4 regions of the Oryzibacillus soli genome follow, and region 2 is predicted to be linked to each of the others. Evidence: riboswitches for the same ligand, from Rfam matches in the RefSeq annotation. Region 2 holds a riboswitch; each other region holds the start of a gene.
What was found. A riboswitch is a leader RNA that binds a small molecule or an ion and turns the genes downstream of it on or off. The one in region 2 is predicted to bind cobalamin.
Positions count from the first base shown of each region.

Region 1: another riboswitch for cobalamin. It lies ahead of nrdI (class Ib ribonucleoside-diphosphate reductase assembly flavoprotein NrdI); the one in region 2 lies ahead of ACSEXW_RS12930 (ABC transporter substrate-binding protein).
Region 3: another riboswitch for cobalamin. It lies ahead of metE (5-methyltetrahydropteroyltriglutamate--homocysteine S-methyltransferase); the one in region 2 lies ahead of ACSEXW_RS12930 (ABC transporter substrate-binding protein).
Region 4: another riboswitch for cobalamin. It lies ahead of ACSEXW_RS26565 (cobyrinic acid a,c-diamide synthase CobB); the one in region 2 lies ahead of ACSEXW_RS12930 (ABC transporter substrate-binding protein).

Region 1 covers NZ_JBPPGJ010000006.1:152,139-159,397, reverse strand. Annotated here, with positions in the region: gene nrdF (class 1b ribonucleoside-diphosphate reductase subunit beta) at 1-772, opposite strand, end outside; gene nrdE (class 1b ribonucleoside-diphosphate reductase subunit alpha) at 812-2,896, opposite strand; gene nrdI (class Ib ribonucleoside-diphosphate reductase assembly flavoprotein NrdI) at 2,883-3,242, opposite strand; cobalamin riboswitch at 3,409-3,614, opposite strand; gene ACSEXW_RS10100 (bifunctional 3-deoxy-7-phosphoheptulonate synthase/chorismate mutase) at 4,119-5,195, shown strand; gene ACSEXW_RS10095 (HPr family phosphocarrier protein) at 5,466-5,708, opposite strand; gene ACSEXW_RS10090 (spermidine synthase) at 5,973-6,716, shown strand; gene ACSEXW_RS10085 (hypothetical protein) at 6,703-7,098, opposite strand; gene ACSEXW_RS10080 (NAD(P)-dependent alcohol dehydrogenase) at 7,208-7,259, opposite strand, start outside.
Region 2 covers NZ_JBPPGJ010000008.1:200,883-208,141, reverse strand. Annotated here, with positions in the region: gene cbiB (adenosylcobinamide-phosphate synthase CbiB) at 1-603, opposite strand, end outside; gene ACSEXW_RS12950 (bifunctional adenosylcobinamide kinase/adenosylcobinamide-phosphate guanylyltransferase) at 637-1,356, opposite strand; gene cobT (nicotinate-nucleotide--dimethylbenzimidazole phosphoribosyltransferase) at 1,441-2,505, opposite strand; gene ACSEXW_RS12940 (ABC transporter ATP-binding protein) at 2,502-3,335, opposite strand; gene ACSEXW_RS12935 (FecCD family ABC transporter permease) at 3,340-4,374, opposite strand; gene ACSEXW_RS12930 (ABC transporter substrate-binding protein) at 4,376-5,392, opposite strand; cobalamin riboswitch at 5,589-5,784, opposite strand; gene ACSEXW_RS12925 (aspartyl-phosphate phosphatase Spo0E family protein) at 5,920-6,183, opposite strand; gene ACSEXW_RS12920 (aminotransferase class I/II-fold pyridoxal phosphate-dependent enzyme) at 6,328-7,259, opposite strand, start outside.
Region 3 covers NZ_JBPPGJ010000037.1:189-7,447, forward strand. Annotated here, with positions in the region: gene metE (5-methyltetrahydropteroyltriglutamate--homocysteine S-methyltransferase) at 1-2,282, opposite strand, end outside; cobalamin riboswitch at 2,438-2,636, opposite strand; gene ACSEXW_RS27480 (hypothetical protein) at 2,800-2,964, shown strand; gene ACSEXW_RS27485 (YheC/YheD family protein) at 3,199-3,954, shown strand; gene ACSEXW_RS27490 (bile acid:sodium symporter family protein) at 4,049-5,059, shown strand; gene ACSEXW_RS27495 (LacI family DNA-binding transcriptional regulator) at 5,299-6,330, shown strand; gene ACSEXW_RS27500 (Gfo/Idh/MocA family protein) at 6,399-7,259, shown strand, end outside.
Region 4 covers NZ_JBPPGJ010000029.1:43,746-51,004, reverse strand. Annotated here, with positions in the region: gene ACSEXW_RS26590 (multicopper oxidase family protein) at 1-156, opposite strand, end outside; gene ACSEXW_RS26585 (response regulator transcription factor) at 306-1,013, shown strand; gene ACSEXW_RS26580 (sensor histidine kinase) at 1,010-2,392, shown strand; gene ACSEXW_RS26575 (hypothetical protein) at 2,561-3,037, shown strand; gene ACSEXW_RS26570 (4Fe-4S binding protein) at 3,034-4,413, shown strand; cobalamin riboswitch at 4,561-4,758, shown strand; gene ACSEXW_RS26565 (cobyrinic acid a,c-diamide synthase CobB) at 4,870-6,321, shown strand; gene ACSEXW_RS26560 (cob(I)yrinic acid a,c-diamide adenosyltransferase) at 6,314-6,886, shown strand; gene ACSEXW_RS26555 (nitroreductase family protein) at 7,038-7,259, shown strand, end outside.

The DNA of each region.
Region 1 (7,259 bases), on a different contig from region 2:
AGCGGAGGAAGGCCTTCACCTCGTCCGCCAGGCCCACGCCCGCGTAGAGCAGCTCCGTATAGGCCTCCTCGTTGGCATGGAGCCGGGCGAACAGGCTGTGCAGCTCCTCCTGCGCCTCCGTCTGCTCCGCCTCCGTCAGCTGCGAGAAGAGCTCCTGGGCCAGCGTTCCCACGTAGAGCCCATGGATGCTCTCATCCCGCAGAATCAGGTCGATGATCTCCCCGCTGCTCGTCATCTTCCCCTGCCCCGCCAGATAGAGCGGATAGAAGAAGCCGCTGTAGAACAGATAGCTCTCCAGAAGCACCGACGCTCCCATGGCCAGGTACAGATCCTTGCGGGTCTTGATGCCGTAGTAATACCGGGAGATGGTCTCCGCCTTGTACTGCAGGTTCTCCTGTCCCTCCACCCAAGCGAACACCTTGTCGATCTCTTCCTTCGTCGCCAGCGTCGTGAAGATGCTGCTGTAGGACTTGGCGTGAATCTGCTCCATCATCCCCATGAAGCCCAGCACGGCCTTGCGCTGAAGCCCCTCCGTATACTCCAGAATCTTCGGCATGCCGGCTCCGCCCTGCACGGTGTCAAGCAGCGTCAATCCGCCCAGCACCTTCATGTAGAGCTCCCGCTCCGCATCGGACAGAGCCAGCCACGACATCTTGTCGTCGGACAGGGGAATCTCGTCATCCGTCCAGAACTGCATGATATTCTGATGCCAGAATTCGATGGTGAAATCGTCATCCGGCCGGTTCCAATTTACCGCTTTGATGGCTTCCATGCGGATCTTCTCCTCCAATCGCTCTTGCTTCGGCCTACATTACACCGAGCAGCTGATGCATTCCTCCAAGGTCAACAGGTTGGTCCTGGTATAGTAGAGGGACTTCAGCCCCATGCGTGCGGCGTAGATATAATATCGGGCCAGCTGCCGGGTGGTCACGTCGCTGTTGACATGAAGCACCGTGGACACGCCCTGGTCGATATGCTCCTGGATGGCGGCGATCAGATCCAGCACCTTGAACTGATCCATCTGGTAGGCCGACTTGTAATAGAAATAGTTGTCCCGGCTGAGATACGGCATCGGATAATAGGTCGTCGAGTTGGCGTAAGTCCGGGTCTCGATGGGCGATACGATGGGCATGACGCTGGAGGTGGAGTTCTGGATGTACGAGATGCTCTGCGTCGGCGCGATGGCCAGGCGGTACGCATGGTACAACCCGTGGCGGACCACCTGCTCCTTGAGACGGGCCCAGTCTTCCGGAGACGGCACCTGGATGCCTTGGAACAGCTCCTGCACCTTGGCCGAGGCCGGCCGGTAATCCGTGGCCAGATACCGGTCGAAGTAGGTGCCGTTCGCATAGTCGGACCGTTCGAAGCCCTCGAATACGACGCCCCGGTCCCGGGCGATCTCCATACTTTTCTCCAGCGAGTAGTAATTCATCATCATGAAGAACGTCTTGGCAAAATCCTTCGCCTCTTCGCTCTCATACGCGATCTTGTTCTTGGTCAGGTAGCCGTGGAGGTTCATGGCTCCCAGGCCGACGGAGTGCAGCTCCCGGTTGGCCTTCACCACGCCCGGCGCATTCTGAACCCGGGTCATATCGCTGACCGCCGTCAGCGCCAGCATGCCTTCATGCACGGACTCCCGCACCTTGCCGCTCTCCATGACGTGGACGATGTTCAGCGATGCCAGATTGCAGCTGATGTCCCGCCGGATATGGTCGGGCTCGCCGTAGTTGCCGATCTCCGACGTCTCCTGCAGCTGGAAGATCTCCGTGCACAGGTTCGACATCTTCACGCTGCCCAGCCGCTTCAGGGCGTGGCCCCGGTTGGCATTGGTCCGGTTCATCATGTACGGATAGCCGGATTCCAGCTGAATGGCGGCGATCTTCACCAGCATCTCCCGGGCGCCCATCACCGCCTTCTTGCGGACGCGGGGATCCGCCAAGAGGGTCTCGTACATCTCGTCGATATCCATGTCGTCCAGATGCTGGCCATAGGCCTTCCACACACTGTACGGGGCAAAAACATGCAGCGGCTCGTTCTTCTCCGCCAGCTTGTAGAACTGCTCCGGCACGATCAGGCCGATGGACAGAGTCTTCAACCGCGACTTCTCGTCCGCGTTGATCTTCTTGCTGTCCAGGAACTCCAGCACATCCCAGCCGAAGATGTTGTAATAGGCCGCTCCGGAGCCCTTGCGCTGTCCCATCTGGTCCGCGTAGGAGAAGGCATCCTCCATCAGCTTCAGCACGGGCATGATGCCCTTGGCCGCCCCCTCGACGCCCTTGATGGGCTCGCCCCTGCCGCGTAGCTTGGACAGGTTGACGGCCACGCCGCCGCCGATCTTGGACAGCTGCATGCAGGTGGACAGCACGTAATTGATGGAATTCAAGGAATCGTCCATCTCGAGCAGGAAGCATGATACCATCTCGCCCCGGCGCTTCTTCCCCGCATTCAGGAAGGTGGGCGTGGCCGGCTGCAGCCGCTGCTCCATGATGGAGGCAGCCAGGGTCCGCGCCAGCTGCGCATCTCCACGGCCCAGATAGAGGGCGGTAATGGCGGCGCGGTCAGGGTAATGCTCCAGATAGAGCTTCCCGTCGTCGCTCTTCATGGCGTAATCCGTATAGAACTTGGACGCCGCCATATAGGAGGCGAACCGGAAGCCGTAGCCATGGGCAAGGTCATAGACGCTGGCTACCTCCTCGGCACTGTACAGGGCGTACACGTCCTCATAGTAGTGATGATCGATCATATACCGGACCTTCGCATCCGTATCGGGGAAGGACATCGTCCGGCCCGCCGTCTCCTCCATGAAGGCGTCGACCGCCTCTAGGTCCTTATCCAAACGGAAGAAGCCATCGGCATCCTTCATCATCAGCATGTTGTTCAGTTCAATATGACGCAACCGCACGCACCTCCGTCAGAAATCTCTCCACATCCCGCTCCGTACCCGACAGCTCGAACTTGCACAGCACCGGTACGCCGAAGAGCTCGGACACCCGGTCCGCACTGCCGGCAAAGTGCTCGCCCCAGTTACGGTTGCCGCTGGCCGCCACACCCCGGAGGTAGTTCCGGTTCTTCTGCAGGAAGTGGAGCACCTTCCCTGGAGCCTGTCCCATCCCCGTCGTATAGGTCACCAGCACGAACGGGGCGTCGACCTCCAGGGCTTCATCGATGCGGACGGCAGGCAGATTCAGCTTCTTTACGAATTTACCGACATGGCCGGTTCGGGAATCATAGGCGATGAGCAAGGCTCTTCAATCCTTTCAACAGGTCATTGGGGGCCAAAAAAGCGCCTCCCGGCTCCCATGGGGAGTCCTAGAGACGCACGAAGAGCAGGGTCCGTCCATTCCCAGCCCATACAGGCCGGAACGGGTAAGCCGCTATCGAACACGCCCCTATCTCCCGTAGGGAAGGTGTCATCCATGGAAACAGGCAGGTCTCCTGGCTCTGGCGTCATCACCCGCCGCTCCTTCCCGGCCGGAACGACCAGTGGATACGTGTGGCGGATTCTTCCATTACAGTGGCGGGACCGCACCGGCTTTGCACCGGCTTCCCTATTAAGCCTGCGCCGGCTGGTTGTGTCCAATACCGGGGTAGGCACCTGTTCCAATCAATATGTAGTAGGTACCATTGAATACTACAACGATATCTAGCAACTGTCAATGCGAAATTGACAACTTTTCAACAATTTCATAGACTTCAGCGCTTTATTTCGACACATCATAGACGCCAGAACGCGTTCCAGCGTCTTCTTGCTTTTTGCGGAAGGGGAAGCGTATAATCGGCAAAAAATAGGAACCATATCGCGAAACACCATGCAGGAGAGAGTAATCGGACCTGCGGGACCGACAGGGAAGGTTTGCCGGAGACTGAGAGCAGACCTAAGGGACCGAACCGATGAAGTTCACTCCGAAGTGGGGCCTTGAACGGAGCTGATGCTCCCATTAGAGGCTGCCGGTTTCATACCGTTATCATGATTCGAGGAAAGTGCTGCGGACATCCGGAAATTCCGGCCGCACCTTTCGAACGAGGGTGGTACCACGGCTTCCTGTCCCTTCTTTTGGGGATGGGAGGCCTTTTTTGCTGTATCTGGGAAGATTAGGACCAAGGAGGAATGATGGAGGATGGAAAACCGTCAGTTGGAGGAATTGCGGGGCAAGCTTGACGCGCTGAACGGACAGCTCCTGGAGCTCATCTCGGAGCGCGGGCAGGTGGCCCAAGAAATCGGAGCGTTGAAGCAGAAGCAGGGCATTCCGAAGTTTGACCCTGTCCGGGAGCATGACATGCTGGAGCGGCTCGTGGCGATGAACAAGGGTCCGTTCGACGATGCGGCGGTTCGGCACCTGTTCAAGCAGATCTTCAAGGCTTCGCTGGACCTGCAGAAGATGAACCACAAGAAGGATCTGCTGGTCAGCCGGAAGAAGCAGGCCGAGGATACGGTCATCACCGTCCGGGACGCCGTCATCGGCGGAGGCTCGTCGATGCTGGTGGCCGGCCCCTGCTCGGTGGAGAATTGGGAGCAGATGCGGACCGTAGCGGCTGCCCTGGTCCGGTCCGGCGTCCGCGTCATGCGGGGAGGCGCCTTCAAGCCCCGCTCCTCCCCTTATGACTTCCAAGGCCTGGGGATGGAAGGGCTCAAGATGATGAAGGAGGTGGCGGACGAGTTCGGGCTCATCACCATCAGCGAGATCGTGAATCCCGCCGATATCGGCCCGGCCACGGAGTATATCGACATCATCCAGATCGGCGCAAGAAACATGCAGAACTTCGAGCTGTTGAAGGCCGCGGGCGAAGTGGATACGCCGGTGCTGCTGAAGCGGGGCCTGGCCGCCACCATGGAGGAATTCCTGCTGGCGGCGGAGTACATCGTCTCCCGCGGCAATTCGCAGGTCATGCTGATCGAGCGGGGCATCCGCACCTATGAGAAGTGGACTCGCAACACGCTGGACATCTCGGCGGTGCCGATCCTGAAGCAGGAGAGCCACCTGCCGGTCCTGGTGGACGTGAGCCATTCCACCGGGCGCAAGGACATCCTCGTCCCCTGCGCCAAGGCCGCTCTGGCGGCAGGCGCCGACGGCATCATGGTGGAGGTGCACCCGAACCCGCCGACGGCCCTCTCCGATGCCGAGCAGCAGCTCGACATCCCGCAGTTCGAGAAGTTCTTCGCCGATGTGCGGGCCTCCGGCTTGTTCAAGGCGTAGCGCGGAATGTGAATGCCCCGCCCCCTGTTGGTGAAGGGGACGGGGCATGTATCGTTTACGGCGTATACACGATGTTGTCGATGTACAGGGGATCCGGTGTAATCCGAGCCGCCGTTGGCCACTTTCAGAAATGTACAAAAGAAACCTCTCCTTTGGAAATGGTTGGGTGGTACCTCCATTTTACCGAGGAAAGGTATCTTTTGTTTTACTTTTTACGAGACGAGGCTGCTCCGCGCAGGAAAGTGTTGTTTCAACCTGTCGGGAGGAATCTTACTTAATCTCTACCTTCACACCGTGTTTCGCCAGAACCTCTGTCATCGCCTTCTTGGCATCCGCTTCGTCTGGACCGTGCACCTCCAGAAAGTGAGCGTCTTCATAAAGCAAAGTCATGCTGAGACCAAGCATACTTTTCATGTCGATAAACCTGTTCCCGACCCTCATGACAACACTGGATTGGAAACGGCTGGCGGTCTGGTTGATTTCGACAATGGCGTTCGTGGATACTCCTCTCATAGAAGCCCCTCCTTGGTTCATTCCGTTCGGATTATGGTTCCTTCCGTTATATAGTGGAAGTTACGATCATTATAGATCATCGTTTGCACCAGGAGTATGGGGCCGGTTTTAGATTTATTTGCGATTCTTTTCGGTAATGCCTCAGCTTCATACGCCTGTCGTGAAAAAGATGCCGTTTCGTTTTATACTGTTCTACAGCGGCCGATGACGGCTGACGATCAAATCTTGCCGGGCATCGGCACGTAAGGGGAGCTTCGCTTGAACATGCTGTACCACTGCCGAACACCGTACCATGAGGAACTCACCGTGTACGACACCGATGAACATGAAGGTGAAAGAGGCCGCTTCCGCGTGCTCCAATTTTCGGATGAAGCCGTACAGGGGGTGATGGATCTTACCCGTCCGGATCGGATCCTGTTTGAATATCCGAGGGCCATGATCCATCTGATCGAGCACAACCATGGTCCGCTCCGGGAGATCTTCATCGTAGGACACGGCATCGGCTCCCTGGCCCGTCATTACGAGGGCCAGCCCGGCTCCGTCACGGTAGCGGAGCTGGATCCGGAGGTGGACCGGGTGTCTCGGCAGTATTTCGGCTACAGCGGGAACAACGTGGTCATCGGTGACGGCCGCCGGATTCTGGAGCGGACCCGGCAGGAGCGCTTCGATTGCATCCTTCTCGATGCGTTCACCAGCTCGGGCACTCCGCGGCAGCTGCTGTCGCTGGAATTTTTCGGACTCGTCCGGTCGAAGCTGGACCCGCAGGGCTCGGTCATTCTGAACCTGATGGGCCGCAGTGAACATGACCCGGTGGTAAACGCAGTGTCCTCCACTCTCCAGGAGGAGTTCGCCTTCTGCAGTGCCTTCGCCTTGCCTGGCAAAGGCGCCGCCGGCAAACAGAGCATTCTGCTGGCCGCTGCCAACCGTCCCCTAGTCTATCAGTCTCGTCACATGGCAGGCTTCATGGAAATTGCCCCCGGTGCAGGTTACATCATTACGGATCCGTGAGCGAGCTGCAGCTGGCGTCATTGTCATTTCTCAAGTAGCTGCTCGGCTCGAATACCTCGTCTTCTACAATGCGGACATATGTGTCCGTTCCCGTTTTCAACGTCTCTATCACCTGGTTCCTTTCTAGAAGATCGAGAATCCGCTGGAGATCCTTCCGGCCTTCCCGATCTTTGCTGTTGATCCGAAACAGATCTGGTGTGACGGGAATCCAGTCGTCTTCATAATGCCGCTCCGCATACTGACGAACCAATATGCCTACTGCGTAGGGAACATATTTGGGCACGCGGCCGTTTTCCAGAATCACAGTAGGTATCAACAGGCTTTCCTTGATGTCGGTGCTTAACTCTGCATAGAGCTTCCGTGCTTTCTCGCTGTTCGTCATCGTATCCCCCCCTCAATTAAGTTGCTTCCACTAATGCTCGCCTTATCCCTGCACGGTTCCAACAAAAAGAAGGGGGCCCTGAATGCCCCCTCCCCTTCCTCACCAAATGCTATTCATTCCCCATCGTGCTGATGTCGATCACGAACCGGTAACGGACATCG
Region 2 (7,259 bases):
GTACCGCTCGCTGCGGTAGCCGACCATGGAGTCGAGGGTGTTGGACGCCCGGTAGGCCATGGCCAGCGGCGCCGCTCCCAGGAGAGCGAAGAACAAGGGGGACACCACAGCATCCACCGTGTTCTCCGCCACCGTCTCCACCGCCGCCCGGGTAATCTCCGGCTCGTTCAGGCCGGCCGTATCCCGGCCCACGATGTAGCCCACATATTTGCGGGCATCAGGCAGGTTACCCTCCGCCAGCGGACGGTACACCAGCAGGGCCGCATCCTTCAGCCCCTTCACCGCCACGGTGGTGGAGATGAGCCAAGCGTTGGCGACCATTCCCAGCCACGGATGCACCGCGTGAAGGGCCCAGACGATACCGCCGGTTACTGCGGCTGAGAGAATGACCGTAGCCGCCGTCAACACCGTCCCCCGGCGCTTCAGCTTGGCCCTGTCCCACTCCGGAGTTTCTCCGTCGCGCAGACGGCGCTCCAGCCACTTGATCCAGCGTCCGATCAGGATCACCGGGTGGGTGGGCCAAGGCGGATCCCCTACCAGCCAGTCTATGACGAGGGCCGCCAGCAGCATGCCCAGGATTTCTTCAGGTGTATACCAGAGCAGCACCCTCGCCTCCTCCCCGATGAATAAGTACGTTCACGCTTCTCCCGGCAGCCGGAAGGCCAGATGCTTCAGCTCCACCGGAATGCCCGCCGTGACCAGGAACACCTGGTCGCAGAGCGCGGCAAGACGCTGGTTCATCCGCCCCGCCGCATCGCGGAACAGCCGGCCAAGCGGGTATTCCGGCACCAGGCCGTCCCCCACCTCGTTGGTCACCAACAGCACGGGAACCGGCAGAGAGCGCAGCACCCCGGCCAGACGCTCCACCTCCGCTTCCGCCAGGGCACCGGCCTGAGCCATCTCCTCCCGGGTCCATTCCTCCACGCCGGCTTCCAGCAGCAGGTTCGTCAGCCACAGCGTCAGGCAATCCACCAGGATGACCGGCCCGGCCCACTTTCCGTCTATCGCGCCATTGCTGGCTGGCTTCTTGTCCTCACGGCCCGCCAAGGCCGGAGCCCGTCCGGCCTGAGTCTCTGTCCCGGACGCAGAAGCCTCCGTAGATGCCTCCGCCTGCGCCTGCGCCTCCACGCCCAAGTCCGCCAGCAGCTCCGCCAGCTTCAGGGGCTCCTCCACCGTCGTCCATGGGAAAACACCAGCCTCCCGTGTGCTCCTGTGCAGCTCCACCCGGTCCTGCATCTCGCCGTCCCAGATCCGGGAGGTTGCCACATAGATTCCCCGTCGGCCCAAGCAGGCCGCATACCGCTCCGCGAACCCGCTCTTGCCGCTGCGGGCTCCTCCGGTGACCAATACCAGCATAATGAACCGGCTCCTTCTCTTCGATCCTTGTCAGCCCATTCCCGTCTTCACGTCCTGCTCGCCGGGCCGGTCCCCGGCCTTCGGTTACTCCTGGTTGCTGACTCCCGCCGAAGCGAAGGTCGCCATCTCCGCCATCACGCGGATCGCCGCCTCCACCAGGTGGAAGCACAGAACGGCTCCCGTCCCCTCGCCCAACCGCATGTCCAGCGTCACCATGGGCCTAAGGCCCAAGGCATCCAGCATCAACCGGTGGCCCTGTTCATCCGACAGATGGGAGGCGATCATGTATGCCTGGGATAGCGGCGCCATACGGCTGGCCGTCAGGGCGGCGGCCGACGAGATGAAGCCGTCGATGACCACCGGCTTCCGCTTCTCCGCCGCACCCAGAATCAAGCCGGTCAAGCCGGCGATCTCCAGGCCGCCTACCTTGGCCAGCACGTCCAGCGGGTCGGAGGCGTCCGGCTTGTTCACCTCTAAGGCCTGCGCCAGCACCTTCTGCTTGTGCACGAGCCGCTCGTCCCCGATGCCCGTGCCCCGTCCCACTACGGCTTCCGGAGGAAGACCGGTGAACGCCGACAAGATCGCCGCACTGGGCGTGGTGTTGCCGATGCCCATCTCGCCGGTGGCGAACAGGCCCACGCCCTGATCCGCCAGCTCCAGAGCCAGCTCGTAGCCGACCTGAACGGCGGCCAGCGCCTCCTCCCGGGTCATGGCCGCTTCCCGGGCCAGATTCCGGGTGCCCCAGCGGACCTTGCGGGAGATCAGCTTCTCGTGGGACAGCTCTGCGTTCACCCCGATATCGACGCAGACCACCTCCGCTCCCGCATGCCGGGCCAGCACATTGACGGCAGCGCCGCCGCCCAGGAAGTTCATGACCATCTGGGGCGTCACCTCCTGCGGAAATGCGCTCACGCCTTCCTCGCATACCCCATGGTCGCCGGCCATTACCACCACGGCCTTGCGCCCCAGCTCCGGGGCCAGCTCACCGGTCATGCCGGCCAGCTGCACCGCCACCGCCTCCAGCTTGCCCAAGCTGCCGGGGGGCTTGGTCAGCTGATCCAGATGCGCCGCCGCACGGGCGCAAGCCTCTTCGTCCAGCGGCCGAATGCCGGCCGTCATTTGTTCCAATGATAAGGTTGCCTTCTTCATCGTCTTATCGTCTCCTTTTCCTCTTGCCGGGTATCCCCGGTCTGAATCGGTTCGCTTTCTTCCGGAGTCAGCAGCAGCTGTGGCGCTCCGACAGCCGGATGCGGCATCACCACGGGCCGGGTGCCGTACACCCGCTCCACCAGCTCCTCGCTCAATACCTCCCAGGGCATCCCGATGGCCTGGACTTCCCCATCCTTCAGCACCAGCAGCCGGTCGCAGTACAAGGCGGCCAGGTTCAGATCGTGCAGCACAGCCACCACTGTCAGCCCGCACTCCCGGTTCCACTTGCGCACGTAATCCATCATCTGGAGCTGGTAGCCGATATCCAGGTAGGTCGTGGGCTCGTCGAGGAGCAGCACCGTCGGCTCCTGCGCCATGGCCTTGCCCAGCGCCGCACGCTGGCGTTCGCCTCCGCTCAACTGGTCCACCGCCCGCTCCTCCAGCACCGCCAGCCCCAGCCGCTCCACGATCCCGGCCAGCAGCCCCTCGGCATCGCTCCGGTCCCGCCCGAGCCAATCCTGATGGGGATACCGTCCCATCTCGAGAATCTCCCGCACGGTGAAGCCGACCGGCGGCAGTGCCTCCTGCTCCAGCACCGCCATGAAGCGGGCCAGCTTCCGCCGGGCATAGTCGGACACCTCCCTGCCGTCCACCCGCACGCTCCCCGCATCCGGGCGCTCCGTGCCGGAGATCATCTTCAGCAGGGTGGATTTGCCGCTCCCATTGGGACCGATGATCCCGTAGATCTCGCCCTTGCGCACGGAGCAGCTCACCTGCTTGAGCACCGGCACGCCGTCATAGCTCTTCTGCACGTTCTCCATGACGATCATCGCATTAACCCCCTTGCCGGTATTTGCGCTTGCGCAGCAGATAAGCGAAGAATGGCGCGCCCAGGAGTGCTGTTACCACACCGAGCGGGATCTCCTTCGGAGACAGGACGAGCCGGGCCAGCGTATCGGACCACAGCACATAGATCCCTCCAGTTAGGGCGGACAGCGGCACGATAAGCCGGTAATCCGGTCCGACCGTCAGCCGCACCAGATGGGGAACCACTAATCCGACGAATCCGATGACCCCGCATACGGACACCGCCGCTGCAGTCAGCAGAGTGGACACGGTCAGCACGATCCACTTGGTCCGCTCCAGATCGACGCCGAGATGAGCGGCCTGCTTTTCCCCCAGCGTCAGGAGGTTCAAGGCCCTCACATGCCACCAGATGACCAAGAGTCCGAACACAAAATACGGCAGGAGCACCAGCGAATAGTCCCAGTTCCGCATGGACAGGCTTCCCATGAGCCAGTAGAGGATCTCGTTGACTACCTTGTTGGAGAGACTGACCATAAATGAGACGACGGCGCCCAGGAAGGCGCTGACGACCACCCCCGCCAGAATCAGCGTTTCCACCTTGGACTTCCCGCCATGGGAGGACAGCCGGAAGACCGCCACAAGCGTCAAGGTCCCCGTTGCAAAAGCTACCAGCGGCACGGTAAACTGCCCCACGGCATGCTGCAGCTCGAACAGGATGATGAAGGCGGCCCCGACGGACGCGCCTGAGGCTACGCCCAGCGTGTAAGGGTCGGCCAGCGGGTTCCGGAGCACCCCCTGGAAGCCCGAACCGGCCACTCCCAGCGAAGCGCCGACCAAGACGGCCAGAACCACCCGGGAGAAGCGAACCTTCATAATAATGTTCTCGCTGGCCTGCGGCCAATCCGGATGGACGACACTCCCCAGCAGGGGGAGCTTATGCAGGAGAATCCGCCACACCTCCAGGAGCGGCAGTCTAGCCGAACCCAACGACAAACTCGCAATAATGGAGAAAAGAAGGAGCGCCGCCGCTCCTCCTCCCCATATGATCAGTCGCCTGTTCATCTTATTTCACTTCATCCGGGTGGATCGCCTTCGCCACCTCGATCAGTCCCTTGGTGACACGCGGACCGACCCGGCTGACCAGATTGGAATCCACCGCATACTGCTTCTTGTTCTTCATGGCATCGATGGCATCCCAGCCCGGACGCTTGTTGATCTCCTCCAGGATGGAACCCATGCCCGCTTCACCCTTGGCATAGACGATGACCTCCGGATTGGCCTTGATGATGGCCTCCGGATCGATCTTGTACCAGCCCTTCTTGTCTGCGCCGATGTTGATGCCTCCCGCCAGGGTGACGATCTCGTCCATGAACTCGCCGGAGCCTACGGTCCAGCCCGGGCTGAATTCGATGTACACCCGTTTCTTCGGTGCGTTCTTCACGGCATCGGTCACTTTCTTCAGATCCGCGCGCATCTCGTCAGCGGCTTTCTTGGCTTCCGCTTGGGTGTTCAGGATCTGGCCGAACAGCTCCACCCGGTCGATCGCCTGCTGGAGCGTCTTCGGATCGCTTGCGAACACCTTGACGTTCAAGGCCCGAAGCGCCTCCACCGCCTTCTTATTCACACCGGCGCTGGCGAAGACCACATCGGACCCTGCCGCCACCACCGCTTCCATGTTGGAATTCAGATCGCCGATCTGCGCCTTGCTCTTGGCTTCCGCCGGATAGTCGCTCCACTTGTCCACGGCCACGATCTTGGCTCCCGCTCCCGCCGCGTATACGGACTCCGTCTCGCTCGGGGCCAGGGTGACGATCTTCTCAGGCGCTTTGTCGAAGGTGATCTCCACGCCGGTCGCATCCTTCAGCTTCAGCGGATACACCGTCTTCGAAGCCGCCTGGGTCGCCGCGGGGGGCGTTGCCTGGACAGCCGCCGTGGCCGCGGGCTGAACCGTTGCGGTTGCCGCTGCCGAAGGAGATGCCGAATTGGTGTCCTTGCCGCCGCAGCCCGCCAGGGCCAGGGACAGGGTTAGTGCTGCCGCTGCCGTGACAGCCGCCTTTTTCCGCCACATGTTGTTGCTCATCCGAATCTCTCCCTCGTACGTATGTATGAGATGAGCCTGAATGCCTCGAACAAGACCCAAACGAAAGAACCCTCCGGCCTCTTGCGAGGCGGGAGGGCACAGCAAATCAGAAAGGGGTGCGTTCCGGCGTTCGACGTTCGTCTCACGTCCGGTCGGACTCCGTGATCAGCCTGATCCTTTTCCTCGAAGGATTTCGTCAGCTACACTCGGATGGGCAGGTCTCCTGACTTACGGGTTCAGACGTGCCTCGCCTTCCCATTCCGGCTGCATGCGGAACAGTGGCCTTACGAGGTCGTCCCCGATTCACAGTGGCGGGACCGTGCCGGTTTCACACCGGCTTCCCTTTTAACCTTGCGCGTGAAGCGCGAAGGACCCATCGGCGGGAATCTGCTATTCGGTTCTCATTCAAGCGCGAATCTCTAAGAGCACATTATAGGCATATCCGATGGGAATTACAAGAACTATTTTAGATAACGTTCGTCATACGGTGGGAGGAAGAACATGAAAAGAGCCTTCCCCGTGCGGGGTCAGGCTCTCTGAAAAATTCCCATATATTCGTTCAGCTTCTTATCGAGAATCGTGCTGATTTCCACTACCTTGGGCGCGGTCAAGCACTGCTCCTTCAAAGCCAATTGCTCCATCTTCTTGCGAAGGCTGTAAATTTCTTCTTCCAGGGAGGCGGATGGCGAAGGTTTACTAGATAGTCGGTAAGCCCATTTGGTGCTATGGTTAGGATCGCGAACCAACATGCTACCACGATAAGACCGGCATACGTATTCAGCAAACGCCATTTATATCCCTCCTTTAAGAATTCCCTGGTTAGAATGTTTACAATCCCCTAACATAAGGATACCAGTTTTTATTTGAAAAAGAAAGCGGATTTTACTAGATTTCAAGAATTTGGGGGTCTTGCGCAGGACAATGGACCTGCTCCTTCAGCCCCGCTCCAGCCGCCTCAGGAACTTATCGATCCGATCCAGCGCTTCGATCAGCTGGGCGATCGAATTGGCATAGGTGCATCGCAGGAAGCCCTCCCCGCCCAAACCGAATACGTGCCCCGGAACGGCAGCCACCTTCGCCTCAAGCAGCAGCCGCTGGGCGAATTCCTCGGACGTGAGCCCGGTTCCGGCTATGCTCGGAAAGGCGTAGAACGCTCCCTGGGGTTCATGGCACTCCAGTCCCATGTCGCGGAAGCCCTTGACCACCAGCCTGCGCCTCTGGTTGTAGGAGTCCACCATCCGGTCCTTCTCCTCCATCCCGTTCCGAAGCGCCTCCAAGGCAGCCACCTGGCTCATGATGGGAGCACACATGACCGTATACTGATGGATCTTCAGCATGGCGGCGATCAGCTCCCGGTGTCCGCAGATATAACCCATCCTCCAGCCGGTCATGGCGAAGGCCTTGGAGAAGCCGCTGACTAGCAGCGTGCGGTCCTTCATCCCGGGCAGGCTGGCGAAGCTGGTATGCTTGATCCCGTAAGATAGCTCGGCATAGATCTCGTCGGAGATGACGAGGAGATCATGCTCCTCGACCAGACGGGCGATCGGCAGCATGTCTTCGTAGGTCATAACCCCGCCGGTCGGGTTGCTCGGATAGCAGAGGATCAGAACCTTGGAGCGAGGCGTGATCTTGGCCTTCAGGCTCTCCGCGGTCAGCTTGAAGCCGTCCTTGGCGAAGGTCTCGATCCCTACGGGAATGCCCCCGCCAATGGAGGTGATGGGGCTGTAGGATACATAGCAGGGCTCGGGAATCAGAATCTCATCCCCCGGATTGATCAAGGCCCGGAGGGCCAGGTCGATGGCTTCGCTGCCTCCAACGGTCACAATCATTTCATTGGAGGGCTCGTAGCTGACCTTGAAGCTGCCAT
Region 3 (7,259 bases), on a different contig from region 2:
GACGCGGCGTATTTCTCACGTGCCAACCGTGCCGCTTCAACCATATTGTGTAGCGCGGCGACGGTTTCATTCTGGCCTCTCGTCTTCAGCCCGCAGTCCGGATTAATCCAGAACAGCTTCGGATCCAGGACATGAAGGACGCGGTCGATCATACCGGCCATCTCCTCCACGTGTGGAACTCGCGGACTGTGAATATCATAGACCCCAAGGCCAATCCCCAGGTTATAAGTGTTCGTCTCGAAGCTATGGATCAATTCGCCATGACTGCGGGAGGTCTCAATCGAGATGACGTCCGCGTCCATATCCACGATGGAATCGATCATGTCGTGAAACTCGCAGTAGCACATATGAGTATGGATTTGTGTCGCTTCCTGTACGGGGGAGGTTGTCATGCGGAAGGCTCTAACCGCCCAGGAGAGATAGTGCTGATGCTCCTCCTCCTTCAAGGGAAGTCCTTCGCGAACCGCAGGCTCATCGACTTGAATCATCCCGATGCCCGCTTGTTCCAATGCCAGAACCTCCTGACGGAGTGCGTAGGCCAATTGGTAGGCGACCTGCTCTCGTGGGATATCCTCGCGGACGAACGACCAATTCAGAATCGTGATCGGGCCTGTCAGCATTCCTTTGACCGGACGATCGGTCTGCGACTGGGCATAGACGGTCTCCGAAACCGTCATATCGCCTCTAGAAGCAACGTCGCCGTATATGATCGGCGGTTTTACGCAGCGGGAGCCATAGGATTGCACCCATCCGTTTTGAGTGAACACGAAGCCATCCAGCTTCTCCCCGAAAAATTCGACCATGTCGGTCCGTTCGAATTCGCCGTGTACGAGAACATCCAGACCAAGCTCTTCCTGAAGCTTCATCCAAGTATCGATCTGTTCGTGAATGAATGCCGTATATTGGTCCTTCGTCCATTCGCCCTTACGCCATAACTGGCGCGCCTTGCGGACATCAGAGGTTTGGGGGAAGCTTCCGATGGTCGTTGTAGGGAACAAGGGCAGCTTCCATTTTGCCTGCTGTGCAATACGGCGCACCTCGAACGGCTTGCTTCGCTTAGGATCCTGTGCCGTCATCAAGGCTACCGCTTCCTGGACATCGATGCGATTGCGGGAAGGGGACTGCTTCAATCGGTCAAGCGCCTCGGCCGCTGTCATCAATTCCTCGGCAACCGCTGGTTTGCCTTCTGTAACCGCCCTTCTCAGAAGGACCAGTTCGTCAAGCTTTTCATCTGCGAAGGCAAGGGCCCCCTTGATCTCGTAGGGTATCTTCGTCTCACGCTCGGTGGATACCGGCACATGAAGGAAGCTGCAGGAGGATTGCAGGATCAAGCGCTCTGCCGGAACCGCTTGCTGCAATTCATCGAGCAGGGCCAGCTTATCATCAAGATTAGCACGCCAGATCCCCCTTCCGTTGATCACGCCTGCGCCAAGAATTTTGTCGCTAGGAAATCCATGCTCCCTAAGGGAAGAGAGGTTCCCGTCGAGACCGTGTACGAAATCGAGCCCGATGCCTTTTACGGGAAGAGTAATGAGATCCCTGTAGTTCTCAACCGATTCAAAATATGTCTGCAGCATGATGTTAAGGGACGGGACGGCTTCAGCCAGGTTCGCATAGATTCGTTTCAGCCGCTGTATATCCTCAGCTGTCAACCTGACAACGGCAATCGGTTCGTCCATTTGTACCCACTGAACGCCTTCAGCGGCAAGCTCCTGCAGCATTTGGACGTAGAGCGGAATCAGACGATCCAGCCACAAGTCCGTCTCATGGGCCGTATAACCTTTGGCGAGCTTCAGGAAGGTAAGAGGGCCTAGAACGACAGGCTTGCCTTCAAGGCCTAGCTTCGTCTTCGCTTCACGGTAGGCTTGCAGGGGGCGGTTCTCTGTCAGTACCGGATTGGCATCGTGCAGCTCCGGAACAATGTAATGGTAGTTGGTATTGAACCACTTGGTCATTTCGCTGGCCGTGGCATCCTTCGTGCCGCGCGCCATTCCGTAATAGACGGATAGCGGGACGGGACCGTCCTTATGCCGGAACCGGTCAGGTATAAGGCCGAACATGACGGCCGTATCCAGTACATGATCGTAGTAGCTGAAATCGTTAACCGGGATCAGGTCGATTCCTTTGTCCTGCAGTTTACGCAAATGACCGAGACGGATGTCCTGGAGCTTGAGATGCAGCTCCGTCTCCTCGATTTTCCCGGACCAGAATGCTTCCAGCGCTTTTTTCCACTCCCGGTCGAAACCAATTCTTGGGTAACCTAGAATACTGCATAGGGCCATAGTATGATTCTCCTCGTATCGTTCATAATCGTAACCAACCGCTTACTTCCGAAAATCAAAAAGGCGTCTCTCCCCTAAAAAGCATAGGGAAAGACGCCCTCATAATCGCGCATTATGACGGTCCATCTAACACCTCCCTATCTCCCGTAGGTACGGCAGTGCTGTCAGAATAGGCAGGTCTCCTGGCTCCAGAATCATCATCAAGCGTAGCCTTCCCAATCCGAAGATCAGTGGCGTCATTCACGCTGACTCCTCTGTTACAGTGGCGGGACCGCGTCGGTTTTTCACCGAACTTCCCTTTTAAGCTCTGATCCGGTTCTAATTGGACAGAGCACCTAATCCCAATATGGAATAATTCCAATATGGATAATCATACATTCAAACGTAAAAATATGCAATACTTCCAAAGTGCCGAAGCGGAACAACGGATCTTTTTGTCCAAGAAATGTTCACTTCCGTTAGGTCGGAGCGCGTGGGTGCGTTACATATATTGATGGGGAAAGGACGGAGAACCGACATGTCAAAAGGCAAGCTGATTCTATTCTGCGCCGCAGGCCTGATCCTAACGTGGATGGCCGGATGCGCCGGCCGCAACTCCGGCAGGGAGACCCGGCTGCCTCCGGCACCGGCGGAGACCGTGGCCCCAACCCTACAAGAGCGGACCGCCCCGATGGCGGCCTAAACGGTCCATCCGGCGTCATCAGCACGTGATTCCCACATATGCATTCCTTGAGTGCCCCTTGGCAGTATGCCAGGGGGCTTATTGCCGATTGCCTGTTCGCCCTCGCCAATCCGGTACGGCCGGCATAGGATAAGATGTCTCGCAGGATTGCCAAGGGAGAAGGCCTCCGCGGCGGTGCACGCTCCTGGCGGCGGATTCCTGCCCATCAAGCCGGAACAAGAAAGGGAGAGGTACATGCAGCGGTTTGTCCACAGCAAGTGGAAGAAAACGCAGACCCTCGGTGCGGACTCGAAAATCAAAGGTCATATTCCTCACACGGAGAGATTGACCCAAGATACGCTGGGAGCCATGCTGTCCCATTATGGAATGGTGTACGTCAAGCCGGACCGGGGAACGTTCGGCAATGGGGTCATGCGGGTGGAGTTGACGGAGGGGATCTACAAATATCAATCCGGCACCGTAATCCGGACCTTCTCGGACCTGAACGGGCTGTATCAGGATCTGGTGAAGGCGACCAAGGGACGAACCTACCTCGTCCAGAAGGGCATCCATCTTCTGAAGCATGGCGGCCGCCGGTTCGACATCCGGGTCATGGTTCAGAAAACGCCGAACGGCTCATGGGAAGCGACGGGGATGATCGGCCGGGTGGCCCATCCGCGCAAGATCGTCACCAACTTCCATAACGGAGGGACGCTGAAGCCCGTTTCCGTGCTGATGGGGTCTTATCTCGATCGCGCCAGACGGGACCGGTTCCGCGGCGGGCTGAAGCAGCTGGGAGTCCGGGTCGCCCGGAAGCTGGAGGCCCGTTATCCCGGAATCAAGGAGATCGGCCTGGACATTGCCGTTGACCATTCGTTCAAGCCTTGGATTCTGGAGGTCAACACCTGCCCGGACCCGTATATTTTCAAAGCGCTGAAGGATAAAAGCGTCTTCCGGAAAGTCATCCGTTACGCCCGGGCCTACGGCCGGATTCAAATGTCCAAAAAATAATCACGCTTCTCGAGCCCGCCTTGAGGTATAGTAGTCCTATACGAACTAGACCCGAAACGATACGCTGTTGGGTGGAATCGAGGGATAACAAAAGATGAAAGCTGCTTATGCCTTTAACCGCTTTATTGAGAAGTGGATGCCGTTCGTCACGCCATGCAGCCTGCTGCTTGGCGTCTTCCTTTCCGTATGGCTGAAGCCGGCGGCCTTCCTGGTTCCGTGGATCTTCGCCTTCATGACCTTCTCGGGGAGCCTCGGCTCCGGCTTCAAGGATCTGAAGAAAGTGCTGCTGCACCCGGCGCCGCTGTTGGTGTGTCTCTTCATTCTGCACGTGTGGATGCCTCTATTGTCCTTCGGTGCAGGCTCGCTGTTCTTCCACGGGGACGCCTATACGATTACCGGCCTGGCGCTGGCGTTCATCATCCCCACCGGGATCGTCAGCTTCATGTGGGTCTCCTTATATCAAGGCAACATCGCGCTGACCCTGTCGATCATCCTGCTGGATACGTTCCTCTCCCCCTTCGTAGTCCCGTATACGCTGCATTTGCTGGTGGGTGCAAACGTGAACATCGATACTTGGGGCATGATGAAGGGGCTTCTGTGGATGGTAGTGCTGCCTTCGCTGGCCGGTATGGCGCTGAACCATTGGACCCGCGGACAGGTCAAAAGCACCTGGGGCCCCAAGCTGGCCCCCTTCAGCAAGCTGGGGCTCATCTCCGTCGTCTCCATCAATGCATCTGTGGTGGCGCCGTACTTCACCACCTTCTCCTGGAAGTCCGTCGGGATCGCCCTGACGGTGCTGGGGGTGGCGGCTACCGGTTACTTCTGGGGCTGGCTGGCCTCCCGGAGGATGAAGGCGGAGCTCGGCGTCACCGTGGCCATGACATTCAACAGCGGCATGCGCAACATCAGCGCGGGCACGGTGCTGGCCGCGACCTATTTTGCCCCGGCGGTGGTGTTCCCCGTCATGGTCGGCACCTTGTTCCAGCAGATTCTGGCCTCCACCTATGCCTATATGCTGAACCGGAAGTACGGTCTCGGACCGGGGGCGGAGAAGAAGGAAGCCCCAGGTGTTCCGCTTTCGGAGGGGCGTCGGGCGGCGGGTTAAGCCGCTGGCTGACCCCGCTCAGCCGGATAGGACCGGAACGGATTGGACCGAACAGAGCACATAGCACGAGCAAGAAAGCCGGAATTCCGATGTAAGCGTCGGAAACCGGCTTTTTTGGCTTGAGAGGGCGGCCAGGAGGGAGAAATCCCGGTTGACAGCAGATGGAATAAATCGGATAATGTACGCGTGTACATTCATCAAAATGATCAGGCATCAAGGTGCAGGGAAGGAGGGCGCGAATGGTTTCCCGCAGAGAAGTAGCGGAGCGGGCCGGCGTGTCGGAGGCGACGGTGTCCCGTGTGTTGAACGGGGTGGGACCCATGAAGGAGGAGACCCGGAGGAAGGTGCTGGAGGCTGCGGCGGAGCTGGGCTACCAGCCGAGTGCGATAGCCCGGAGCTTCGCCCGGGGCAAGAGCGGCAACCTGGGGGTAGTGCTGCCCTCGGTGCCGAAGGTGCATCTGTTCTCCACCTATTATTTCTCCGAAATTCTGAGCGGCATTGGGGAAGCGGTGCAGCGGATGGGCTACGGCCTGCTGCTTCTCTTCCGTTCCCCCGAGGAGGAGATGGATTACATCTCCCATTACCGGACCCAGAAGGTGGACGCCCTCGTCATCCTAGGCGCCAGCGACCTGCCGCACGAGCGGGAGGCGCTTCGCAAGCTGGACCGGGAAGGGCTGCCCTTCTGCATCGTGAACCAGCACTACCCGGAGGAGCGGTTCTACGAGGTGGACGCGGATCACGAGGAAGGCAGCTACCAGGCGGTCCGGCATCTGCTCTCGCTGGGCGCGGAGCGGATCGGGTTCATCAACGGCGGCGCCCACTATTCCAACAGCCGGGACCGGCTGGAGGGATACCGGCGGGCGCTCCGGGAGGCGGGGCGAACCCCAGATCCGGCGCTTATGGCCGAGGGCAATTACAGCCGGCGCAGCGGCCTGTCCGCAGCGGAGCGGCTGCGGGACCGGCTCGGGCAGCTGGACGCCGTCTTCGCCGCCAATGACCGGATGGCCATCGGCTTCATGCAGGGTATCCGCAGCTTCGGCGTGGTGCCCGGCCGGGATATCCGGGTGGCCGGGTATGACGATTCGGATGGCGCCAGCCTGACGGATCCGCCTCTGACCACTGTTCATGTCCCCTTCTATGAGATGGGGAGACGGGCGGCCGAACGAGTGCTGGAGCTGGCGGAGAAGGGACCGCCGAACGATGAGGCGGGAGGGCATGAGCGCGAGGTTCTGGCGACCCGGTTGGTGGTTCGCCAGTCCAGCGGGACGTAAGGAAGCGGGATCGGGCCGCTTCGGCGGTTCCGGCCGGCAAGGAACGATATCGAGAAGGAAGGTGCCGAATGAAGAGCGTGAACGTAGGAATGATCGGATATAAGTTCATGGGAAAAGCGCACAGCCACGCTTATAAGGATCTGCCGATGTTCTTCCCGGCGGCGCCCAGGCCGGTCATGAAGGCCTTATGCGGCCGGGATGAAGCGGGGGTGTCCAAGGCGGCCGTCCAGTTCGGCTGGGAGAGCTATGAGACCGACTACCGGAAGCTGCTGGAGCGTGATGATATCGATCTGGTCGATATCAACGCCCCGAGCAACGCCCACAAGGACATTGTCCTTGCGGCCGCGAAGGCCGGCAAGCATATTTTCTGCGAGAAGCCGTTGGCGCTGACGCTGGCCGATTCCCGCGAGATGCTGGAGGCGGTGGAGCAGGCCGGAGTCACCCATATGGTGGGCTTCAATTACCGGTTCGCACCGGCTGTCCGGCTGGCAAAGAAGCTGGTGGAGGAAGGCCGGCTGGGCAGGATCCATCATTTCCGGGCCTGGTTCCTGCAGGACTGGATCGTGGATCCGGACTTCCCCTTGGTCTGGCGGCTGCAGAAGGAGATTGCCGGCTCCGGCTCCCACGGGGATCTAGGCGCCCATCTCATCGACTTGGCTCACTACCTTGTCGGCGATATGGAAGAGGTCATCGGCATGAGCGAGACCTTCGTACGGGAACGCCCCGCGGCCGATTCCATGACCGGCTTGAGCGCCAAGGGCAGCAAGGATGCGCCGAAGGCTCCCGTGACGGTGGATGACGCCACGCTGTTCCTGGCCCGGTTCAAGAACGGAGCACTGGGCAGCTTCGAGGCCACCCGGTTCGCCCCTGGGCACCGGTGTACCAATTCCTTCGAGATAAACGGAAGCCAGGGCAGCGTAAAGTTTGAT
Region 4 (7,259 bases), on a different contig from region 2:
ATCGGAACCCGTGGTTGGCATCGGGGCTGAATCCGTGTGCTTCTCCGAGTGATTCATACCTTCCATGGAGTGCTCCGAGCCTGTGCCGGAGCAGCCTGCTAGAAGGAACGCGAACAGTCCTGCAGCGGCTGCCGTTCGAATCAAGTGCTTGCGCATCCTATTCCTCCGTCCTTTGATAACAACTTTAACGTTATAATAATTCGCAGTTGTGTAGAAAGTGTGGAGTTGGTAAAGAATGCTGCCTTCATCGTTTCCACATATTTGGGGGATATAATAAGGGAAATCTTGCAGGATCGGGTGGTACCATGAACAGAATTAAAGTGTTGGTTGTCGACGACGAGTGGAATATGCGGAATCTGCTCCGGATCTATCTGACCCGAAAGGGGATGGAGGTTAAGGAAGCCACCAACGGCCAAGAGGCTCTGGAACAGCTGCGGAACGCCGCGTATGATCTTATCTTGTTGGACGTCATGATGCCGGATATGGACGGGTGGGAGGTATGCAGGAAGATCCGGGAGAAGGATATGACCCCCATCCTGATGCTCACGGCCCGGACGGAGGTCAAGGATAAGGTTCAAGGACTCGGCTTGGGGGCCGATGATTATCTGACCAAGCCCTTCGATCCCGACGAGCTGATTGCCAGGGTATACGCCCTGCTCCGGCGGTCGGCCTACCAGCAGCAGCATATGGTCACGGAGGAACGCTTGGAAGCGCCGGGAATGATCATCTATCCGGAGGGCCGCCAGGTTCATGTGGATCAACAGCCGGTGGAGCTGACCCAGAAGGAGTTCGACCTATTCCTGCTGCTCGCCCGCAGTCCGCACCGGGCCTTCTCCCGCGAGATCCTGGTTGAAGCCTTGTGGGGGCATGATTATCTGGGAGATTCCCGGGTCGTCGATACCCATATTAAGAATATCCGCGAAAAAATCCAACGGGCCGGTCTGTCCTACAACCCGATCCAAACGGTGTGGGGGGTCGGCTACAAGTTCCAGTCCCAAGGTGAAGCCACATGAGGATCAACCGGATCGGCTTGAAGCTGGGGGCCGTCATCATTGCCCTATTCATTATCATCTTGACCTTCCTGGGGCTCGTCATCGACCGGGTGTTCTCCTCCTTCTATCATACGAAGATGAAGGAGGATGTTCAGGATCTGGCCACTCACTTCGCCAGCATGGCCAAGTCTCACGACACGAGCTCCGAGGAGATGATGCAGACCTATGCGGACTTCTCGAACGTGAGCATCTATCTGATCCATCTGAACACCGGAGATCCCATCAGCCTGGGCCGGCTTAAGATCCAGGATGCCGAGTTCCTCCAGCCATCCGATCTAGCCGGACTGCGGGCGGGCCATTCGTTATTCCGTGAATTCGCGGCCCAAGACGGAGAGAGCTACTTCGTCTCCGCAAGGCCGGTTCCGGAGGAAGGCATTGCGATCTATGTCCTGTCCTCCATGCAAAGCATGGACGAATCCCTAAGACGGGTCCGCAGCTACTTGCTGCTGTCGGGGGGCGGAGCTTTTGCGCTGGCGCTGGGGTTCACGTATGTCGTGTCCCAAATTCTGTCCCGTCCCATGGTCCAGATGGAGCAGGCGACACGCCGTATCGCCAAGGGAGAGCTGGAAACCCGGGTGGAGGTACGGTCCAGCGACGAGATCGGCAACTTGGGTGCGGCCATCAACGATCTGGCCCGGGATCTGCAGCATTACCGGGATACGCGGCAGGAATTCTTCGCGAATATCTCCCACGAGCTGCGTACGCCCATTACCTACTTGGAGGGCTATGCCAAGGTACTGACGGACGGATTGTACGACTCCGAGGAGGAGAAGGTGCAATACCTGACCATTATCTATCAAGAGTCCTTAAGGCTGAGCCGGCTCATCCATGACCTCTTCGAGCTCTCCAAGATGGAGGAAGGGAAGATTCATCTCCTGATGGAATGGCTCGATCTGTCGGAGCTGGCGGAGAACAGCGTTCAGAAGGTACAGCTGAAGGCAAGGGAAAAAGGCCTGTCCCTTCACTACGAGAAGGCCGATATCCCACTCGTCTATGCGGACGGTCTTCGGATGGAGCAGGTTGTCCTGAACATTCTGGAGAATGCCATCCGGTATACGGAGCAGGGGACGATCCGGGTGCGGTTATCGGCACAACCCGAGTCCGTCCATCTGATCGTGGAGGATACGGGAAGGGGAATACCGCAGGAGGAGCTTCCTTATATCTTCGAGAGGTTCTACCGAGTGGAGAAGTCCAGGTCCCGCGAGCACGGAGGCAGCGGATTAGGCTTGGCCATCGTGAAGAAGCTGATGGAGCTCCAAGGAGGGACGGTTGAGGTGGCCAGCGAACCGGGAGCAGGCACCCGCTTCGTCATCTCTCTGCCTACAAGCGGCCCGGCATAGGAAGGAGGCTGTCCGATGGGACAGTCTCTTTCTATTTGGGGCGTGAAGGTTTTGTGAACAATCGCGGTTTAACGGGATTCCGATCGAGGATGTCCATCGATCCACATCGTTTCTCCATACTTTCTTCCTAGAATAGAGCCAGTAGCATCGAGAAGAAAGGAAGATCGGATGATGAAAAAAATCGCCATCGCCGCGGGATTGGCCGGTGTGGTCCTCTTCGCCGGCACCGCATGGGCAGACGAAGCCAAGAAGGACGAGCATGCCGGTCATGGAACCACACAGGTTCAACCGGCAGCCAAGCAAGAGGCCGTGAAGAGTCCGGTTCCGAGCCCGGCGCCGGCACCCGCTGCCGATGCCCACGCGGCCCACAATATGACAACGGAGGAGCACAGCAAGATGTCTACGCCTGCGGAGCAGCACGCCACATCGTCAACGGATGCGCATGCCTCCCATGGTTCGACCGGCAGCGCCACCTCCAATGGGACGCACGAAAGCTCAAGCACCGGCGGCCACGGGAGCCATGAGAACGTGGTGGAAACCCCGCCCAACCTGCCGGTTCTATATGCCTTCGGCGCAGTTAACGCCGCATTCATCCTGATTGGAATCTGGAACAAGCGGTTCCGGAAGAAGGAGGGGCTAGCATGAGCACACCGGTACGCAGCACTTCGCAATCCCCTGATGTCTCCGCCGCCGGCAAGCGGTACAATCTGTTGGACGTTCCTGCTATCCGGGCCTTCGTGCGCAGCAGATGGTACCCGGGTATTTTCCAGTGGGCGGCTATGGTCGTCTTCTCCGTCATTGTCTACGAACTGGCGGCCGGCACGATGAACCCGAGCCGGAACTTCGGTACCTCCTTAACCTGGGTGCTCTGGTGGCCCGCTATCCCGGTGATCTTCCTGGTGCTGGGCCGATTCTGGTGCGCCGTCTGTCCCTTCGGAAAGATCAGCGACATCGTCCGGAAGCTGGTCGGCTCCGAGAGACCCATGCCAGCCTTCCTGAAGAAATACGGGATCTGGCTGATCGATCTGTTCTTCATTCTGATCACCTGGTCCGACCACATCTGGGGAATCGTCGAGTCCCCTCGCGGTTCCGGATACCTGCTGCTTCTCTTGACCACGATGGTGGTGGGAACGTCGGTATTCTACGAACGGCGGACCTTCTGCAAAACGCTGTGCTTCCTGGGCGGCCTGGCCGGGAATTATTCCCGGTCCGGCATGCTGGAGCTCCGGGGCACTCCGGACATCTGCAAAACGTGCAAGACCCAGTCCTGCTACAAGGGCAACGAGAAGGCGGAAGGATGTCCGATGTTCGAGTTCCCCCGAACCATGGAAAGCAGCGCGGACTGCAATCTGTGCGGCAACTGCGTGAAGACCTGTCCGAACAATTCGATCCGGATCTCCCCCCGCAAGCCGACGGCTGAGCTGTGGGGCATCAAGAAGCCGAAGGCCGAGCATGCGTTTCTGGCTGCGGTCATCATGGGGATCGTCTTCGTACAGAATATCACCATGCTGGAGATCTGGGACCGCATCCTGACCGGCATCAGCAAGGTCACCCAGACCACGAACTACAACGTGAATTTCACCGTGGCTTTCGTTCTCTCCATGATGCTCCCGATCGCCATGCTGTGGGTCACCGCCCGCTTAACGGCCGGCTCGAAGAGCGCGGAGAAGGTCCGGGAGAACTTCGTCCGGTTCGGCTACGCCATTATCCCGCTGGACCTGGCTGGCCATCTGGCGCACAACCTGTTCCATGCCTTCACAGAGGGCAAGGCGATCTGGTTCAATACCGTGAGCCTGTTCGGTTACCAGCTCTCCGGAGACCTGAGTTTGGCATCCGCCGGAACCGTCCAATGGCTTCAATATCTTGTCGTTGTGCTCGGTACCGTGGGCTCGGCTTATACGGTCTATCGGATCGGCCAACGGGCATCGTGGCGGAAGCTGCTTCCGTATTACGTTCTGATGGCGGTCCTGGCCGTGATCAACCTCTATCTGTTCTCGCTGCCGATGATGCATCGGGTATAAGATCAAGCTTCCTGAAAAAATGGAGACTCCGTGATGATTCACGGGGTCTTCGTTTTGGTGATGGAGCGGAAACTATCAGAGGACGAAGCAGCCGGGTTCAATAGACGAATCCATAGACATATGGTATATTGAGAATTATTTTCTATACCGTAAGCTTCGGGAACGGGTGTCGGGTGTTCACAGCCCGACTTAATAGGGAAACCGGTGAAAATCCGGTACGGTCGCGCCACTGTAAGCGGGGAGCCGCTCCAAATTAGCCACTGCTTCATGGAACATGAAGCGGGAAGGCGGGAGATCAGGTGAAGAGCCGCAAGTCAGGAGACCTGCCCGTTCTTCGCTCACCTCATATCCTACGCGTCATAGGGTGGTGTAAGTGGATTCGATACGCGTAGGCATCTCCCGGCGGAGATGCTTATTTGTGCGTGCTGGGGCTTCAGAAGGAGGGATCGGAACGGCATGATATCCGAGATAGGGGGCGGAATCCCCCGCTTGGTGATAGCGGGCACCGGGAGCGGTGCCGGCAAAACGACCGTCACCATCGGTCTGATGGCGGCCTTGAAACGCCGCGGGCTGGCGGTGCAAGGCTTCAAATGCGGCCCGGACTACATCGATCCGAGCTATCACACTGCAGTCACCGGCAGAATCTCCCGGAATCTGGACACCTGGATGACGACTCTGGACGTGATGAGGGAGATCTTCCTGCGAGGATCCAGAGAAGCGGACATTTCCGTGATCGAAGGGGTTATGGGCATGTTCGACGGGAAGGATCCGTTGGCCAATACCGGATCGACGGCGGAGATCGCCGAGCTGTTGGCCGCACCGGTGCTGTTGGTCGTAAACGCCTCCAGCATCGGCCGGACAGCGGCCGCCATGGTGCTGGGCTTCCGCGAGCTGGCGGGTCCGGGCCGGATCGCCGGCGTTATAGCCAACCAATGCGGCAGTGAAGCCCACTTCCGCCTCGTCCAAGCCGCCGTCGAGCAAGTATGCGGCATCCCGGTGGTTGGCTGGCTGGGCAGAGAAGAGGGGCTCCAGGTGCCGGAGCGGCATCTGGGACTGGTACCTGCCATCGAACGGGGAGAGCTGGAGCCGTTCTTCGAGCGGGCGGCGGATGCGGTGGAGCAGGGTGTGGATCTGGACGCGCTGCTGGAGCTGGCCCGCCGGGTCCCGCCCCTGCCTTGGCCGGAGAAGTGGGTGTTCTCCACGCCTGCCGGCGGAACGGATCAAGCGGACGTGAATCCTCAGACGGAGGATTCGCTCACCATCGCCGTAGCCATGGATGCGGCGTTCAACTTTTATTACCCTGAGAATCTGGAGCTGTTGGAAGAGCTGGGAGCCCGTATCCAACCGTTCAGCCCCTTAGCCGGGGAGCCGGTACCGCCGGAAGCGGATGGCGTCTATATCGGAGGCGGCTTCCCCGAGGAATTTGCGGAGCAGCTGGCGCAGGCCGGACATGTGGGCCGGGATCTGAAGGCCCGGGCCGAGGTGGGACTGCCGATATTCGCCGAATGCGGGGGATATATGTATCTGAGCCGCTCCATTACGGACCAGTCCGGCCGGACGTTCCCGATGGCGGGCATCATTCCCGCAGAGGTGCGGATGCAGTCCAAGCTCTCGTCCTTCGGCTATCGGGAGGTAACGGGGCTCCGGGACGGCGTGCTCCTGGCCGAGGGGGATACGATCCGGGGACACGAGTATCATTATTCCACCTTGACTCCCGATTCGGAGATCTACCCTCACGCTTACGATACCAAAGGACTGCGCGGAGCCGGCCAAGACGGCTATGCTACCGATACCTTAACGGCGGGATATACCCACGTGCACTTCGCCTCGAATCCGGAAGCCGCCAAGCGGCTGGTTGCGAGATGTGCAGCGTACAGGAGAAGAAGAGGAGGAAGCGGACATGAGTGAGACGGAACAGACGGCACCGGACAAGAGAAGCAAAAGGAAGGGCTATACCCTGGTCTACACAGGGGATGGCAAAGGGAAAACCACCGCAGCCGTCGGGCTGGCCGTTCGTGCGGCGGGCCGGGGCTATAAGGTGCTGATTCTTCAGTATATCAAATCACCGAAGCGCAGCTATGGGGAACAGCTGATCCTGACCCAGATCGGAATTGACGTCCGGCAGCTGGGAGTCGGCTTCACGTGGACTAAGACACCGGAGGAGCACCGCAGCGCGCTTCGGGAGGCTTGGGCGATGACCCGGGAGGAAGTGATGAACGGCGATTGGGATATGGTGATCTTGGATGAGATCCACAATGCGCTGGCAATCGACCGATTCCCGGTTGACGACGTTCTCCCGTTGGAGGGAGTCTTGGAGCTGATCCGCAGCAGGCCTCGGCACCTGCATCTCGTGCTGACCGGTCGGGGCGCCAAGCCGGAGGTGATCGCCGCGGCGGATCTAGTGTCGGAGGTCGTGGCGGTGAAGCATTATTACGAGGAAGGCATAACTGCTATGCCGGGGTTGGAGTTCTGACCGTTTCACCGTTCCGAGTAACCCTGGGATCAGATATTTTTTGGAAAAAATATGGCGTTCCTGTTGACAGACGGAGCGCTTCTTTTTATACTGTAACTATTAAAGAAACAGTAATTAAATCTATAACAGTTGATGAATGGAGGAAACTCATATGACTCAAAAAGTTCAATCGGATTTCTTCACCCTTATTCGGGAGCGCCAATCCATCCGCAGCTATGATCCGTCCGTCCGCATTCCTGCCGAAGAGCTGAAGGAGATGCTGGCCGAAGCAGCCCTGGCACCGTCCTCGTCCAATCTCCAGCCCTGGCGGTTCCTGGTTGTCGATGACCCGGCCGTGAAGGAGAAGCTGCTTCCGATCGCCAATAACCAGAAG